2 regions of the Luteibacter anthropi genome follow, and region 1 is predicted to be linked to the other one. Evidence: riboswitches for the same ligand, from Rfam matches in the RefSeq annotation. Region 1 holds a riboswitch; the other holds the start of a gene.

Region 1 (6,455 bases):
GCGGCGTCCGACGCGCTGGCCGGACTGACGCACTATTTATCGACCTATGCGGCGTCCGATGGCTTCCTCGCCATGGCAAACCGCGCGTCGAAGCTCGAGAGCGAGCTGGACGTGCTCCGCTATGGACTGCGTCTGGGACCGGGTTACGTCGCCGTCGAGAGCGTGGCGCGCGACGAGGATTATGCGGCAGTCGTCGCGCAGGCCTTCGCGCGCTTTCGCGTCGACGGGGCCAAGGACTACCGTACGGCGTACCAGGGCCCGCGGCATCTCAACGGCCTTGAAGAGCGGATTCTCATCGAGTTGGCGGACGAGCACCGAGTTCTATTCGATGAGCTGACGCGCTTTGCCGCTGACTACGCGGACCCTATCGATCCCGTCGTCGCCCAAGTTCGGAGCGAGGTGGCGTTTTATACAACGGTGTTCGATGTGGTCCAGGAGAGCGAGCGTCTGGGCCAGCCGTGGTGTTTGCCGGAGTTCATCGCGGCGCACGATAGGACGATTGTCGTTGAGGCCGCAGACGTAGCCCTGCTTCATCCGGCGATAGGTGACCCGACGCATGTTGTCCGTAACGACCTGGACAGAACTGCTGCCGAGCAACTTATCGTTATCACCGGGCCCAACCAAGCGGGGAAAACGACCTTCGCTCGGATCTGGGGCCAGCTGCACGTGCTTGCTCGAGTCGGTTGCCCTGTGCCTTCCCGATCCGCGTCTATTCCCTTTGTGCGCTGTGTAGAGACGCATTTCGAGCGCGCAGAACTGGCGGGTTCTCAGCGCGGCAAATTGAAAGACGACCTGGTGCGGATCCACGAAATCGTTGAACGTGCCGACCCGGATACGTTGGTGATACTCAACGAACTCTTCGCCTCGACGACGACGGCCGATGCGATTGACCTCTCGCGCGACATCTTAGAGCGGCTAGTCGATCGTGGCGCCACGATTGTGTGTGTGACTTTCCTCTGGGAGTTGGCGCAGGCTGGACCAGCGATGGCCAGCTGGATAGGCAGTGTCACCACCGAGGACGCTCGGCAACGCACTTACCGCATACGTCGAGGCCCTCCAGAAGGACAGGCCCATACGGAGGCGTTGGCCGCAAGCTACGGCCTTACCCAAGCGCAGCTGGCCAAGAGGATGATGCGATGAAGCCGCGCCTTCTTTGGCCTAATAGCGATCTCGTGGCGCACGATGATGTTAGGGCCGCCGCGCCTGCCGCATGGGCAGACCTGGATCTTGACCTTATCGTGGAGGCGATTTCAGCGAACGACCGGCCGTTAAAGGCCATCGTCACTGCTGTCTTTGCGGCGCCGCTCTCCACGGGTGACGTCATTCGCTCACGTCAGGCGGTCCTTGCGGACGTGGCCGACCACCTGGCGATGGCACAGGAGCTGCACGATATTGCGCGCGACGCTATGGATGCGAAGCGGCGAAGTACAAGCGGGTTCTACGGTGTCTACGCCTCGTCGATCCTGCACGGAAGCGTCAGCGTCCTGAAAGAGTTGCTTGACGCGCTTCGTCAAACACGCACAGTCGCCGATCGGTGGATCACCACGGCATCCGCCGATCGCGTAACGCAATGGCTGAGCGAGTTACGGGAAAATCTGGATGACGGCTATCTCAACGAGGTCTCAACGCATCTGGAGCGATTGGCCGACCGCGGCGAGCTCTCCGTAACCGCGCGTCTCGGACCGATGAACCAGAGTATCGATTTGACCCTGCGAGCACGAAGTGGACCACCACGACGTTGGTGGACTCGGATGCTCGGCTACGTTCCGGGGAAGCACACCATACGAATTGCCGACCGCGACGAGGGCGGTGCTCGTGCGTTGGGTGAGCTGAGGGACAAGAGCATCAATGAGGTCGCCAACGCGTTGGCACAGTCGGTCGACTACCTTCTTGGATTCTTCGACCTGGTACGGCGAGAACTCGCGTATTACCTGGCGGTCGCGCAATGGAGCCACGCGTCGCACGATGCTGGGACACCGTTGTGCGTCCCCCTCTTCCCGAAAGGCAAGAAAGGCATCACCGCGGGCGGCTTAATTCCGTTAAGCGTCGCCTTACGACCGCCGGGAACAGCGGTTGCCAATGCCTTTGATTCGTCGCCCGCGCCGCTAGCGATCATCACCGGCCCGAATCAAGGCGGGAAGACCACGTTCCTCCGTGCGCTGGGTCAAGCCCAGTGGCTTGCCCAAATTGGCTCGCCGGTTCCGGCCACCTCATATGAGTGCGACTTGTTCGATGGTTTCTTCTCGCACTTCAAGCAAGCAGAAGACAACGAGTTAAAGCACGGAAAGTTCGACGAGGAACTCCTGCGGTGGAGTCGGCTGATCGACGAGCTCGGAAAGCACTCGCTTGTCCTTTCCAACGAGTCGCTCTCCAGTACCGACGCCCGGGAAGCCACGGCCCTTGCCGCGATTCTCTTCGATTCATTGGCCGCTGCAGGTCACCACGTGGTCGCCGTAACGCACTTGGCGACGTTGTCCGAGGTCGTCACCAGTTGCCATACAGACTGGCAGGTCGAACGTGGCCTTGATGGACAAAGAGGCTATCGGTTTGACCCCAACCCTCCGGATAAGTCGAGCCACGCGAGGGACATCTTCAACCAGGTATTTGGCGAAGCTCCGATCAGACCACGGGCTGAACGGATGCCACTCGCGAGTGAAATAAACCCATGATCTTGCTTGTTATGGCTGCCCGGGAAGGAGTAGCGTACGGCTTACAGGAGATGGCATTCCTCCTGACCCAACCGCCGAGCGGCTGATGATGCCTACCCACGCGCAGCATGGCGGTTGGGTAGTTCCATTCGCCGGCTGCGCTCCTGACTTCGGAGTGCACTATGAATGCCATCACCCATCATCTTCGTCCGCCGCATGATGCCGTCGCCGCCGGCAAATGGGACGCACCGCAGCCCGTCCGCTGGATGGTTCTTTACGATGGAACCCCTGCGGCCGATGAAGCAGTCGCCGCCGGGATGGAGCACGCACGCGAAGGGGGCGCGGCGCTGTTCCTCGTCGCGGCAGACCTGCGAGCCGATCCCCATGACCGAACGGACTATGCGCGTGCATTGAGCGATGACCTCTCAACCTTCTCGCGCTTCGCTGCCAAGGCAGGCCTGGATGTTGACGGGACCTACATTGAACATCCCAATGTGGACAACCTGCTCGCAGTCGCCGCCTCGCACGCGGTCACCGGGATCATCGTGACGACACCTTTTCCGGAAGGACTTCTAGGCGAGTTCGCGCAACGTAGTGAGCTACCTCGACTGGTCGCCCTCACCGGTGATGGGCGTGGGGGTGCGGTATGAAGCGTCTCATTCTTATCCGGCATGGCCACGTTGATGGCCTTGATCCACCGATGTTTCGAGGTCGGTACGAGCTGGATCTGTCAGGCAAAGGTCGCGCCCAACTTCCCGAGCTTTCGGCAGCGATGGAGCGGTGGTTGCCCATCGGCATGGTGGTCTCTAGCCCCCGCCGCCGGGCGCACGAAACAGCGACAGCCATCACGATGCAATGGGGCGGCGAGCCATGCGTCGAAGCCGGTCTGGACGACATTGATTACGGGAACTGGACCGGTCGCGCGCATGCCGATATCGCACGCGATGAACCTGAGGCGTGGGCTGCGTGGCAAAGCATTCCCGGCCGTTTCCGGTTCACCGGCGGCGAATCTCTGCTGGACGTGCAGGCTCGCGCCGTCAAGGCAACCGAGCTCCTGCTTACCCGGATGACGGAAGACCAGGCCCTCCTCGTCGTCTCCCATGACTCCACGATTCGCGTACTTCTGAGTTACTTCGCCGGTCAAACGCTGGAGGGCTATCGACGGTGGCGTGTCGACCCGGCCGGGATGACCGTCATCGAGTTCACGCACGGCGCGCCGTCGATCGTGCACGTCAACCAGACAAGCCACTTACGTTCTACAGAAGACACCGGTGTCGCACAGACCAAGGAGATTGCATGAACCAGATCCGCCGTATCGATGCCCTCGAAGTCCTCGACTCGCGTGGCTTTCCGACCATCGAGGCCGTCGTCACGCTGGAATACGGTGCGCAGGGCCGCGCGATCGTCCCCTCCGGTGCCTCAACAGGTCGAAAGGAGGCTCATGAACTGAGAGATGGGGGCACACGGTACGGGGGACGAGGCGTCCGACACGCCGTTCGCAACGTCCTCGACATCATTGCACCCGCATTGGCTGGGGACGCGTTCGCTCGCCAGGCCGACCTGGATGACCGCTTGATTGCGCTCGATGGCACTGTGCAAAAGACAGTGCTGGGCGCAAACGCCATGCTCGCCGTCTCGATGGCGTTCGCGCGTGCATGCGCTGTGGCCGCTAAGAAGCCACTGCACGAGCACCTTGCGCCGGGTAGCGCCTTGCTGCCGGTGCCATGCCTGAATGTCATCAACGGCGGCGCTCATGCGGACAGCACGCTCGATTTTCAGGAGTTCAAGATCCTGCCACACGGGGCGACCTCCTTTGCCGAGTCGATCGAGATGGGCGAAGGGGTTTTTCACGCCCTCAAGAAGCGGCTGGGCAAAAGTGGCTACAGCACGGCGGTGGGCGACGAGGGCGGCTTCGCACCGCACCTTAAGTCGCACGAAGAAGCCGTAGAGATCATCCTGGACGCCATCGTCCTGGCGAGATACCGACCCAGCCACGACGTGAGTATCGGCCTTGACCCGGCCGTCAGCGCGTTCTGGCAGGACAACGGCACGTATGTCTTTCCCCGGATGGGAATCACCATGGACAGTGGCGAGCTCATCGACCTCTGGGACCGCTGGCTTAAAGCCTATCCGATCCGTTTGCTTGAAGATCCGATGGGCGAAGACGACTGGGAGGGCTGGGTCGAGGCGACGAAGCGACTGGGCAACCGCGTTGAATTGGTGGGGGACGATTTGTTCTGTACGAACCCTGCCTACGTCGAGATGGGCATCCAGCGATCGGTCGCTAACTCGGTCCTCATCAAGCCCAACCAAATTGGAACGTTAACCGAAACCTTCGCGTGCGCCGGACTCGCCCAATCCGCCGGCTACGGCATCTATGTGTCGCACCGCTCCGGAGAGACCGAAGATTCGTTCATTGCGGATCTCGCCGTAGCGTTGGGTGGGGGGCACCTGAAGACCGGATCCGGTTGTCGCGGTGAGCGCACGGCTAAGTTCAACCAGCTTCTGCGGATCGAGCGCGAACTGGGAAGCCTTGCCCGTTTTCCGGGGGGCGCAGCCTTCAAGACCCTCAATCGCACGGAGGCCGCGTGAACCCATCCACCGCATTCAACGTTCGACGTATCGTGATGGACGTCGACAAGGCAGTCGCACGGCCATCGTTGGAGGACATTGCCAAGGCCGTGTCAGCCTGCCGCGGTGTCGAAGCCCTGAACCTGACCGTGGGGGAGATCGACATCGAGACCGTTGGCATGGATCTGACCATCGAGGGCAATGGGCTGGATATCGAGCAAATCGTGGCGGCGATACATGAGTCCGGCGCTGTGGTGCACAGCGTTGACCAGCTCGTGTGTGGCGAGCGCCTCATCGATGCGGTGGAGCGGCATCGATGAGGCCATCCAACCCGTGGGCGTTCGTGGCTATTCGTCTTGATCTGGTCGCCGGACTGGTCGATGGGATATTGACGGCGCTGACACTGGGAGCCGGTCATCTGCTCCCGGGTGCGGCGCCCATGAGCCTTACGCTAGCTCTTCGCGTGGCCGTCGCCTCGGCTGTCTCGGGTGCCTTCATCTTCCTCGTCGCCCATTACGCCGACCTGCGCAGCGAATTCATCGAAGCGGAGCGACAGCTCAATCTTCTTGCCCACGGACAACTCGCTGCCAGCCAACTCGGTAAGGCGGCCTTTCGCGAGGCCGCCGTCAAGGCGTCGGCAGCCTGCGGCGCCACGTTTGCAGGGGCTCTTGTCCCGATGTCTATGGCCATCTTGGTGCCCTCATGGCGGTCAGCCCCTCTCTTTGTCTCGCTCACGGCTCTCGGGGCACTCGGTGTGTGGCTATCGCACACCGTCCACGGACGTCCCATCCGATGGATTGTCGCGCTGGTATTGGTAGGCGGCTTGCTGAGCACACTTGGCGCGTTTCTTCACATTGCCTGATGAGTCTTCCCATGCCCCTTACCGCCTTAGCGCTATGCATCGGCGCCACCCTTGGCACATTTCTTCGCTACCTCCTGGCACAAATGTTCAATGCGGCGTTCCCCTCGCTCCCGATGGGAACGCTCGCCGCCAACCTCCTTGGCGGATTTCTTATGGGTCTGGCGCTTGCGAGCTTCATGGCCTATCCGCAGATGCCCCTGGCCTTGCGCCTGGGTATCACCACGGGATTTCTGGGCGGGCTCACCACGTTCTCCACCTTTTCGGCGGAAAGCTTTCTCCTGCTTCAGCGCGGCCAGTACGGGTCGGTCGCCATCCACTTGGCGGTCCACGTCCTGGGCGCATTGGGCTGCCTGGCGTGCGGCTTTGCGCTGGGC
Region 2 (11,581 bases), 330 kb from region 1:
GCTATGGCGACCTGACCCACCCGGGCGATTCGCCGCAGAAGCTCTCCGATTTCCTGAGTGGCTATCTGGTCGAAGGTGGAAACACCTGGTCCCGCGATGGATCGTTCCTGCCACACCCACCAGGAGCAAGCTGGTCCTACTCCAATGTCGGCATGGCCCTGGCCGGGCATGTCGTCGAGGCGGTCAGCGGCCAGAGCTTCGCCTCCTATGTCCAGGCCAACGTCTTCACCCCGCTGGGCATCGAGGGCGCTCACTGGTCGATCGCTGCATTCGGCCGTGACGTCCTGGCCACGCCTTACGTGGTCGAAGCCAATGCTTTCACCCCTCTGCCGCAACAAGGCTACCCGGATGTGCCCGCCGGGATGCTGCGCTGCTCGGTACACCAGCTCGCCACGCTGCTGAACGCCATGCTACCGGGAATGGCTTCAGCGCGCGCGATAGCTTCCGATGAGACCCTGGCACGCATGCTGCGATCCCAGGTCGATCCGACCATCGCTCCGTACCAGGGCCTGGGCTGGGTTTCGGAGGACGTGGGCGCAAGACAGGTGATCGGCCACAGCGGCAGCGATCCCGGTGCATCGAACATGGTCGCCTTGAGCGATGACCGGCGCCACGCCGTCGTTGTCCTGATGAACGTCGACGGCTCCCGCCGGAGCGCCCGGTTCAGGGACCGGGTCACGCACGATCTGCTTGGCGGCGCCGCATTGCTCGACTGAAGCGCCCTCTGGCGTGCCTGATGGCGCGCACATGAACACATTCCCTGGCTGCCCCGGTCTCCATGCGTCGTCCATAAAACGTCCATGGACCCCGGACATAGCGACCTTAGGATGCCTCCCGTCATTGGACATCCCATCACCGAGCGCCTACATGAGCAAACCCACGACATCTGCCCGCTCAGGTGGATTCACCGACCATGCCATTGCCTGTCTCGTCATCGTGCTCATCGTGATGCCGCTGGCGGCCTTCGGTGCATGGACGTCCGACTATCTCTGGCAGCGTGGAATCACCTGGGAACAAGGTGAGTGGGTGCTGGCCATGATGCCCATGGGCACGTCCGTGGTGTTCCTGTCGCTACGATCCGACCCCATCGCGCCCGGTATCCGCAGTGGCCTGCTTCCGGGTTTCGTGCTTACAGGCCTCGCCTCGGCAACCTTTCACGGTGGCATCGACATCTGGTTCATGCTGGCGGCCAGCTTCGCCTATGGCGCGGGTATCGGCCTGCACCTCATCTGGCTGGCCAGGAACGCAACCCATCTCTTTCCTGCACCGAAGGCGGCTTCCCGGGTTGCATTGCATGCACTGCCTGCGGTGGCGCTCTACCTGCTGACAGCCGATGTCCTTCCCCTGATCGACACGATCAGCACGCCCGACGGCGGTTTCCTCGTGGCCGTGGCGGCATCGTCGATAGCACTGATCCTGTGCCCGGTCACCTGGCCGGCAAAGCAGGGCCACCGGCTCAGGATCGACCCCTGGCTTGCCCTGCTGTCGACCGTCTCCCTGATCTCGTTCTGCCTTGCGTTCGTGCGCAACGTGGATCACCGCAAGCAGGTGCTGTCGTCCGCCATGCTGCTGATCGACGGCCTCATCTTTGCAGGGCTCTATCTCGCCCGCCTGAATGCCACGCGCGGCATCAAGGTCTCGCCACGCTCGTTGTGGTCCACTCCGCTCAGGCGCGCCCTGCTTTCCCTGCTGAGCTGCGGGGTATCCGCGCTGGCGATCCTGGTCATCCTCTCGATCGGCAACCCGGATATCGATCCACCCGGATCGATGAGACCGGAAGTCCGGCTATGTGTCTTCGTCATCAGTGCTTTCGTCGCAGGCCCCCTGTTATGGGCCCATGTGCCGCGTCCATTGCGACACGCCTTCATACCCATCTGCATCGCAGTGACGTCGGCCGCTTGCTTCGGCCTCTATCTCACGCGATCCCAGGCGAGCTGGGTCGGCTTCGCGATGATCGCGGGTACGGCCCTGGGCGGTGCCATCGCATGCTGCATGATGCGACTGTCCAGCCTCAGCCCCGGCGATGGCTCGCGCAATCCGCTCCGGCTGGGACTGGCCGCCGCGTTCCTGGGTGGAACCTTTGGCCTGGTGGGCGCGTTTTCTCTGATGAACCAGATCTACATCGGCGGCCTGCTGCCCGGTCCCAATGAGGCACTGCCGCCAGGGCGCCCACTACGCCTGGCCGAAGCCCTGACCGTGCTGGACAGGACGGGACCGAACGACGATTACCCTTCGCTCATCGCCACCTCCGTTACCGGGAGCATCTACGGCTCACTCGCCATCCTGTGCATCAGCCTGGCCGTGGCCGGCATCCTCGCCACCATCGCGCCGCCTGCCCTGCATGCCCGATGGCGCGGCAGCGCAACCTCTTCGCGCGGTTGATGCTCCGCCCCTCTCCTGAATACCCCTCTCTTGGCAGGTGATCGATATGTCCGGTCTGGCTGGCGTGTGGCGAGCCTATCGCCCGATGTCCGAAGAATCGCTGATGTCGTTGTCCGGGCACATGCTGTCGGCCATGCCACATCGAGGTCATGTGCGTCATGTGCAGGCCCATGCACCTCTCGGCGTTGCCATCGCCGCATGCCGGCCGGCCCACGGTCCGGTCTCTGCGACCACCGCCCGTTCCAACGACGGTCGCTACATCGTGGTCGTTGCCGGTGACCTCACGCTTTCCCGCGATGAATCGCCCGTCATGTGGGCCATGCAGGACCTGGATTCGCCGGCGGACAGGCTGATACGACGCATCCGCTCGCAAGGCGTCGGGAGTGCGATCGCACAGATACGTGGATCCGCCTGTGTCGCCGTGATCGATAGCGTCGAAGCCACCCTTACCCTCTCGCGCGACAAGATGGGCGAGAAATCGTTGTACATCGCCAGCACGGCAGACGGCTTGCTTTTTGCCACCGAAGTGAATGCCATCGAGCAACTGGCCAGCCCACTTGCGATCGACAGGAGTGCCGTTGCCACACTGCTGAGGCATGGGTATATCCCATCGCCTCATAGCATCTACAAGGACGTTTCCAGATTGCCGGCCGGCTGCTTCGTGCAGTTTCAGCTTGATGGTGCTCCCCCGGCCCACGTTACCGACCTGCCATTCAGGCGTTACTGGGACGTTCGCAAGGAGGTGCTGGGAGAAATCGCAGAACGGCGATCCGACGGACTGCGAACAGCCGAAACGGATCTGCGCGACGTACTGGCGATGTCGATCGAGGCACGCCATGGAAGGCAGTCCTGCGCCCTGCTGACCGGTGATGTCGAATCGAGCGTCATCGCCGCCATGCTCCAGGCTCAGCAGGAAGAGCCTCTACAGACGTTTGCCGTCGGCTTCGAAGGACAGACCCAGAACCTGGAACGCGCCGACAGGATCGCGAGCTACCTGGGCTGCCATTTCGATCCGGTGGTGCTGGGACACAACGATGTCCTGTCACAGGTCGAGCGGGTCATCAGCACGGCCAGCGAGCCGCCGTGCCTGCCTTCCGCCGTGATACTTGGCATGGCTGCCGGGGCCGCTGGTCATGCCCATAAGCAGATCGTGCTTGGCGAGGGCGCCAATGAGCTGTTCTTCGGCCATGATGCCTACCGACGTGCGACACGCCAGGCACGATTCGTAGGCTCCCTGCCGATGCGTTTCCGGCAGCGGCTGGGATCATTCAAACTGGCAAGGAAGGCTCACGCGTGGAGTGGTCATGCGCGCGACCCCTTTGTGAAACTCGCAGCCACGTCCGTGGAAGACCACTACCACGATGCGACGACACTCTGGCAGCATCCCGGGCTTGCCGTACCGGGAACGGACGCCTATCCCACCGTGTTTTCCCGGCCCGACGAATGGCTGGATACGGAAGCGACGGCCGACCGGCTCCAGTATGTCGACCAGCGTATGCGGCTTGGCGAGGGGCTGCTGCCTTCCGCCGAAGCAGCCTGCATGGCGCATGGCGTGACGCCCTGCTTTCCGTTCATGGATGAATCGGTGTGGCGCTTTTCATGGCGCCTGCCCGTGGCTTACCGGTACGGATACCGGGAGCACAAGCTGGTGCTGAAGAGGCTGGCGGAACGAAATCTCCCGGAGAAACTGCTGGCGACACACAAGCCCATCGCTGAAGCACCGGTTGCGGCGTGGCTTCGCGGGCCTTTGCGCGAGTGGGCCGGTGACTTGCTCAATCGCCGTTACCTGCAACAGCAGGGTATTTTCGATCCGGAGGAAATCCTGCCGATATGGGAGGCGTTTCTTGAAGGGCGACAGCAGTGGCACGGACATCTATGGCCGGTGCTGATGTTTCAGGCGTGGCAGCAGAGTCGTCGCTCCTGCGAAAGCAGGAGCCCAGGGCCGTGAGGATGGGCGGAGCAGGAGCCGATGTGATGCGTCGGCGATAAACGGCTACCGGGGCGCTGGATTCCTGCTTTCGCAGGAATGACGGGTTAGGGTGGCTTATTTCTGGATGGGGATGTTCAGTGTGATCCAGCGTGTCACTACGCTGTCCAGCGATTCGCGTGGGGGGATGGTCAGCGGCAGTGTGCGGGCGAATTCCATCGCGGCCTTGGTATACGCCTGCTTGCCCCGGGCGGAGGCCTGGCGTGCCGCGGCTTGTTTTTGCCGGAGCTGGACGATATGCGGACTGGGCTGACCGGGGCGCGCGAATTTCTGGTATTTGCGCAATTCGTCGGCGGCCAGGGCCGTATCGTGCGCCGCCTGCGTGACCGCAGCCTGCCCTTTCAACACCTGCACCAGCCAGGTGCCGGCCGGATTCAGCACTCCGGCGTCTGACAATAACGAAGCGACGGCAGCATTCGTCGCACAGGCCTGCTCCACGCGGGCCTGGAATACCCTCTCATCGGTCACGCTCTGGGGAGGAACTTGCGTCACCGGTATCTCCAATACGTCTGTCAGCCGGGCATGGTAACGATTCCGGTCAGGTCGCGTCATCACCATCGAAGCGGTGACGTGCGGCGCGGAAGGCATCTGCGTTATCCATAACCCACGTCCACAGCGGCAGCATCCCCGTCAGCTGGCCTTTTCCAAGCGATGTAAGCGTGTAATCCACCCGTGGCGGCACTTCGGCATGGTCGTGCCGTGCGATGAGCCCGTCGCGCTCAAGCTGCCGTAGCGACCTGGTGAGCATGCGCTGGGTGACGCCACGAAGCCGACGCGCGAGTTCGGCATGGCGAAGCGTCCCCGCCACGCCCAGCTCGTACACGATGCCCAGGGACCAGCGATTGCCCGCATGGGCCAGCACCTCGCGCTTCAGGCCGCCGTCTTCGTCGCTCAGTGCCTCGCAGGCCGCCCGTGAGCGCGCCATGACCTCTGCGAAGGGAATGTCGTCCGGTATCACTCGTGTGCCTTCTTGTCCGCGAATCGCCCGCACCTCAGCTTATGCCACGTCTCCCCACAGAAGTCGAAAAACGATGCCCGCGATCAAAACCACGGAACAGCACACCCTTGTCATCGGCGCGGGGGAACTGGGCATGGCGGTACTGAAGTCCCTCGCGGCGCAGCCGGTCAAGGGCAGGCTCAGCGTGCTGCTACGACCTGCCCGGCCACACGAAACGGATTCGACCCGCGATGCTGCCCTGTGTGCGCTTGGCGTGGATATCGTCCGCTGTGACCTCGCCAGCGCACCGGAAGAAGAGCTTGCCGGTATATTCGCGTCCTACGCCACGGTCATCTGCTGCACGGGGTTCGTCGGCGGCGCGGGCACGCAACGCCGCATCACTGCCGCCGTGCTTCGCGCGGGGGTGGATCGCTACGTGCCCTGGCAGTTCGGCGTGGATTACGACGTCGTGGGACGCGGCAGTGACCAGGGCATCTTCGACGAACAGCTCGACGTGCGCGACATGCTGCGGGCGCAGTCGCGCACGCACTGGGTCATCGTATCCACCGGCATGTTCACCAGTTTCCTCTTTGAACCTGCCTTCGGCGTTGTCGATCTCGAAGCGGCGAAAGTGAATGCACTGGGGCGCTGGGACAACCGCCTCACCGTGACCACGCCCGAAGACATCGGGCAGCTCACCGCTGCCATCCTCGCCCATGAGCCTCGCATCGACGACAAGGTGATCTTCGTGGCGGGCGACACGTTTACTTACGAACGCCTGGCCGACATGGTGGACGCTTACCTGGGCAGGAAAACGCAGCGCAACCTGTGGACCGTCGACGCACTGCGCGACGCCGTGCAGGCCCATCCGCACGACAAGATGCGCCGGTACCACCTGGCCTTCGCGCGCGATACCGGCGTTGCCTGGGACAAGGCCGTCACCTTCAACGCAGCGCAGGATATCGCGGTGACCGAGGTTCCTGCGTGGCTTGCGGCGCACGCGAACCAACCGTCACACGGCGGTGTTACTCTATAACGATCAACACTCGCCAGGTTCCTCCGCATGCGCTCAACCCGCCGTCCCCTGCTGGCCCTTGCCGCCGCTTTTGCACTGATTCCCCTGTCGAGCCATGCGGCTCCGGCGGCGCGCCAGCAAAGCACCTTCGAATGGGTCGAGAGCGTTCCGGAAGAAACCAGCTACGGCCTGCCCGATACGGCACGCACCGGCCCTACCTGGCTGTCGATGATCAAGGGCGCGAAAGACCATATCGACATCGCCGCCTTCTACCTGACCAACCCGCCCGGCCATGCGCTTTCGCCCATCGTGGATGCGCTGGTCGCGCAGGCGAAGAAAGGGGTGCGGGTGAACTTGCTCATCGACACCAGCTTCATGCATGAAAGCCAGCCCTGGGTCGATGCACTGACGGGCCTGCCCGGCATCACGATCCGCCAGATGCCGGTAAAGGACCTCACCGGCGGCGTGCTGCACGTGAAGTTCATGGAGATCGACGATCGCGATGTCTTCGTGGGCAGCCAGAACTGGGATTGGCGTGCCATCCAGCACATCCACGAAGTGGGCGTGCATATCGGCGACGAACGCATCGGCAAGACGTTCCGTGCGGAATTCGACCACCTGTGGCACCTGGCCGAAAAACCGGCCGATGCGCTGGTGGCCGCACCGCTCGTACCCGCCCCCTCGTTCGAACCGGCCACCGTGCTCTCCCCCGTCGTCATCAACGGCAAGGACGATGGCCCGTCGACTATCTTCCCCGCCTTCAGCCCCGCAGCGCTCCAGCCGTCCTGGCTGACGCTGGAAGCACCGACGCTGACGCAGATGCTCGACCAGGCACGCACCCGCATCCGCATCCAGGTGATGACGATGTCGGCCTTCAAGGACTTCGGCCCCAAGGGCTACTGGACCGCACTGGATCTTGCCATCCGCAATGCCGCCGCACGCGGCGTGCAGGTACAGGTCATCGTGGCCGACTGGGCACTGCGCGGCCATGACCTCGCCTACCTGCAAAGCCTGGCGCTCATGCCCGGCGTGGAAGTGAAGTATTCCAGCCTGCCGCAGGCGTCGTCCGGCCCCATTCCCTACGCCCGTGTCGAACATGCCAAGTACGCTCTCGTCGACGACGAGTCGGGCTTTGTCGGCACCGGCAACTGGAGCTGGAGCTACTTCGAAAGTGCCGTGAATGCCTCGATCTTCATCCACGGCCCGCTGGTGCGCCCCCTTGGCCGCATCTTCGACGCAGACTGGAACGGCCCTTACGTCAAGCCGCTAAGCGCATTCCAGCCCACCGCGAAACAGCCTTAAGGTACGTCGTCCGTCACGGCCGGGGTCTCGCGTAGCTTCTTCCTGTATGCCTTGACCTCGGCCAGCCGCAGATCCTCCGGCAGGTGCCGCACATGCTTGGCCCGGCCAAGGCGCTGGGCGTGATAAATGCCTGCGTGTCCGGAAAACAGATAGCTCACAACGCACGCAATCAGTGCGAACGGCGCGATGGACGGCCCGAACAGTTCGATCGCCATCACCGTGCAGGCCAGCGGCACGTTCGCCGCGCCGGCGAATACCGCGACGAAACCCAACCCGGCCAACATCCCGACAGGCAGATGCAGCAGAGGTGCCAGCGCATTACCCAGCGTGGCGCCGATATAGAACAGCGGTGTCACCTCGCCACCCTTGAAGCCCGACGCCAGCGACGCGACCGTATAGGCAAACTTGCCCGCGAAATCCCAGGGCGCAACAGGATGCTGAAAGGCTTCCACGATGGTCGGAATGCCCAGTCCGATATACCGCCATGCAGGCAGGACGCTGACAGACAGCGCAATCACCGCACCACCCAGCAACGGGCGTAGTGGCGCATAGGCAATCCGCCGCTTCATCCAGCCACCCAGATGATGTGTGGCCGTGGCAAAGAGCAGGCCCACGAGGCCGAAAACGATACCTGCCGCGATCACGCCCAGCACCGGCAGCAGCGTGAGTGCGCAGACATGATCCACCACGTAGTGGGTGTGGTGAACACCCCACGCCAGGCAGACCTGATCGGCCACGATGGCGGCAATCACGCAGGGAAACAGCGCGTCGTAGCGCATGCGCCCGATAGCCAGTACTTCCAGGCCAAACAATGCACCTGCCAGCGGCGTGCCGAACACTGCGGCAAAACCACCACTCATGCCGGCCATCAGCAGGATGCGCCGGTCGTCGGCTCGCAGCCGGAATACATGAGTCAGCTGGTCGGCCAGCGCACCGCCCATCTGCACGGCCGTACCCTCGCGTCCCACCGATGCGCCGAAGAGATGGGATACCACCGTGCCGATAAGCACCAGCGGCACCATGCGCCGGGGGATGATCTTACGAGGGTCGTGGATCTCGTCGATGATGAGGTTATTGCCCGCCTCCACCGACTTGCCCACACGCTGATACGCCCAGCCCACCACGAAACCTGCCAAGGGAAGAAAGCCGATCAGCCACGGCGATGCCTCGCGGGTGTTCGTCGCCCATTCCAGAGCCAGGAGAAAGAAAGCGGAAGCGGAGCCGGCCAGAACGGCAGCCGCGCAAGCCATGAGCAGCCACTTGCCCATGTAGGGAAGCAGTTCCCATTGTTCCAGTGAACGAAGGCGTCGCATGCGGATTCCAAAAGGTGTGTCGTTGAAACACCTGGAATAACGGGGCGAGAAACGCACGAGCCTACGCCCCGGAGGATTCCAGGATACGTAGGCATCATCAGCCCGAGGGCGGTTCGCGGAGGCATGCCATCTCCGTGCCGCCAGTGTAGCGGGTCACCCGGGCTTGTTAAAGCCGCGGGTTATTGCGCCTTGCCTCGCCCGTCGAAGGTCAGGCGGTAAGCCAGACGCGGATCAGCGACAGCAGCTTGTCCACGTCGAGCGGCTTGGCTACGTAATCGTTCGCACCTGCCTGCAGGCACTGCTGCTGGTCGTCCGGCATCGCCTTGGCGGTGAGCGCAATGATCGGCAGATCGGCAAAGCGCGGATCCTGGCGAATCTCGCGGGTGGCGGTCAGGCCATCCTTCACCGGCATCATGATGTCCATGAGCACCAGGTCGATATCCGCGCCATCCACGGACGCGTGGAGCGCGTCGATGGCCTCCTGACCGTTGCGGGCAATCGTCAGCTCGCAGCCGTGCGGTTCGAGCACACTCATCAGGGCATAGACGTTGCGTACGTCGTCTTCCACCAGAAGGATGCGACGGCCTTCCAGCGTGGCGTCGCGATTCAGCGCCGCGCGGATCATGCCCTGCTGCGGCTCGGGCAGTTCCGAAATCACGCGATGCAGGAACAACGACACCTCGTCGAGCAGGCGTTCCGGCGAGCGCGCGCCCTTGATGATGATCGAGCTGGAATAACGACGCAGGCGGTCTTCTTCTGCTGCGGAGAGCACGCGCCCCGTGTAGACGATCACCGGCGGGAACGCGTACGTATCCTGGCTGCTGAGCGTTTCCAGCAGTGCGAAGCCGGACGTATCGGGCAACGACAGGTCGAGCACCATGCAGTCGAAGGTCTCGTGGCTGAGCAACGAGAGGCAATCGGCGGCAGACGAGGCACCGATGGTTTCCACATCCGCCGACGCCAGCAGGTGACGGATGGCATCGAGCTGCACCGCGTCGTCCTCGACCACGAGCACGCGACGGGGGCGCTGCGACAGTCGCGATTCCAGCGAATCCAGAACGCGGGCCAGCGCCTCGCGGGTGGTCGGTTTCACCAGGTAACCCACCGCGCCCAGCGACAGCGCCGTGCGCGAATGGTCTTCCGCCGATACGACATGGATCGGGATATGACGCGTGCGCACGTCGTGCTTGAGGATATCCAGCACCGACAGACCCGACTGGTCCGGCAGCCCCACGTCGAGCACGATGGCATGTGGCATCTGCTCGCGTGCCACGGCCAGCGCCTCGGACGCGGTGGAGGTCACCAGCGAGCGGAAGCCCATTTCCTCGGCCAGCTGGCTGACGATGCCGGCAAACGCCACGTCGTCCTCGATGACCAGGATGAGATGGCGCGGATCGATGGATACCGGCGCCGGAGCACGCTGCGCGACAGGTGCGGGCGCCATGACCGGGCGGTGTGCAGGAGGCATCGGAACGACGGCCGGTGCCGGTGCGCGCGCAACCACGGCCTGGGCGCTCGCGAGCCGCACGGGGATGGTCAGCGTGAACATGCTGCCCCGGCCCGGGTCGCTTGCGACGGAGATATCGCCGCCGAGCAGGCGCGCCAGCTCAAGCGAAATGGACAGGCCCAGGCCCGTGCCGCCGTAGCGGCGGCTGATCGATCCGTCCGCCTGCTGGAACGCATCGAAGATGCGCGCCTGCTGGTCCGCAGCGATGCCGATGCCGGTGTCGGTGACCGAAAAGACCACCATGCCCTTCGCGCCGGCTCGCACCGAAAGATTCACGCTTCCGGCTTCGGTGAACTTGAGGGCGTTGGACAACAGGTTCTTGAGCACCTGCTCGATACGCAGGCGATCGCTCTCGATAAATGCCGGGCAGTCAGTAGCCGACGATACGTCGAGCGTGAGGCCCTTCTCGTTCGCCACCGGCGAGAACAACGCGGCGATATCGTCCAGCAGACCCTTCACCTCGAAGGTTTCGCCACGGACCTCGACATGGCCCGCCTCGATCTTCGACAGGTCGAGGATGTCGTTGATGAGCGTGAGCAGATCGGCACCCGAGGCGTGGATGGTGCGGGCGAACTTCACCTGTTCTTCGGTGAGGTTGCCGTGCGCATTGTCTGCCAGCAGCTTGGAAAGGATCAGCGCGGAGTTCAGCGGCGTACGCAGTTCGTGGCTCATGTTGGCCAGGAACTCGGACTTGTACTGGCTGGCGCGCTGCACTTCGTGCGCCTTTGCCTCGATGGCTTCGTTGGCGAGCGCCAGCTCGTCGCGCTGGGCTTCCAGCTGCTGCGACTGTCCGGCCAGGTGGGCGTTGGTCTGCTCCAGCTCGGCCTGCTGCGATTCCAGCTCCTGCTGCGATTCGCGCAAGGCCCTGCTCTGCTCTTCCAGTTCCTCATTGGACGCCCGCAGCTCTTCGCCCTGCAACTGAAGGGTTTCGGACTGGCGCATGGTCTCTTCGAGAAGACGGGACAATTCGGCGCGGTACGCGGCCGAGCGAAGCGCGATGGCGATGGCCGGCGACGCCTGCTCCAGCAGGGCGACTACTTCGGCGTCCACCGGATTGAAAAAGCCCAGTTCCACGACACCCTGGACCTGGTCGTCACCGATCGTCGGCACGATCACCAGGTGACGCGGCGGTGCCTTG

What was found. A riboswitch is a leader RNA that binds a small molecule or an ion and turns the genes downstream of it on or off. The one in region 1 is predicted to bind fluoride.
Region 2: it holds a riboswitch for fluoride, as region 1 does, so the genes downstream of both, KR767_RS15695 (voltage-gated chloride channel family protein) here and KR767_RS16885 (hypothetical protein) in region 1, are expected to answer to the same signal.

The regions. Positions count from the first base shown of each region.
Region 1 is NZ_CP077072.1:3,973,398-3,979,852, reverse strand. It holds gene KR767_RS16895 (MutS-related protein) at 1-1,140, shown strand, start outside; gene KR767_RS16890 (MutS-related protein) at 1,137-2,669, shown strand; fluoride riboswitch at 2,707-2,771, shown strand; gene KR767_RS16885 (hypothetical protein) at 2,831-3,298, shown strand; gene KR767_RS16880 (histidine phosphatase family protein) at 3,295-3,948, shown strand; gene eno (phosphopyruvate hydratase) at 3,945-5,240, shown strand; gene KR767_RS16870 (DUF211 domain-containing protein) at 5,237-5,539, shown strand; gene KR767_RS16865 (hypothetical protein) at 5,536-6,081, shown strand; gene crcB (fluoride efflux transporter CrcB) at 6,093-6,455, shown strand, end outside.
Region 2 is NZ_CP077072.1:3,642,564-3,654,144, reverse strand. It holds gene KR767_RS15730 (serine hydrolase domain-containing protein) at 1-716, shown strand, start outside; gene KR767_RS15725 (hypothetical protein) at 868-2,382, shown strand; gene KR767_RS15720 (asparagine synthetase B family protein) at 2,429-4,330, shown strand; gene KR767_RS15715 (hypothetical protein) at 4,427-4,957, opposite strand; gene KR767_RS15710 (winged helix-turn-helix transcriptional regulator) at 4,908-5,294, opposite strand; gene KR767_RS15705 (aromatic alcohol reductase) at 5,401-6,342, shown strand; gene KR767_RS15700 (phospholipase D-like domain-containing protein) at 6,370-7,623, shown strand; gene KR767_RS15695 (voltage-gated chloride channel family protein) at 7,620-8,936, opposite strand; fluoride riboswitch at 9,018-9,079, opposite strand; gene KR767_RS15690 (response regulator) at 9,145-11,581, opposite strand, start outside.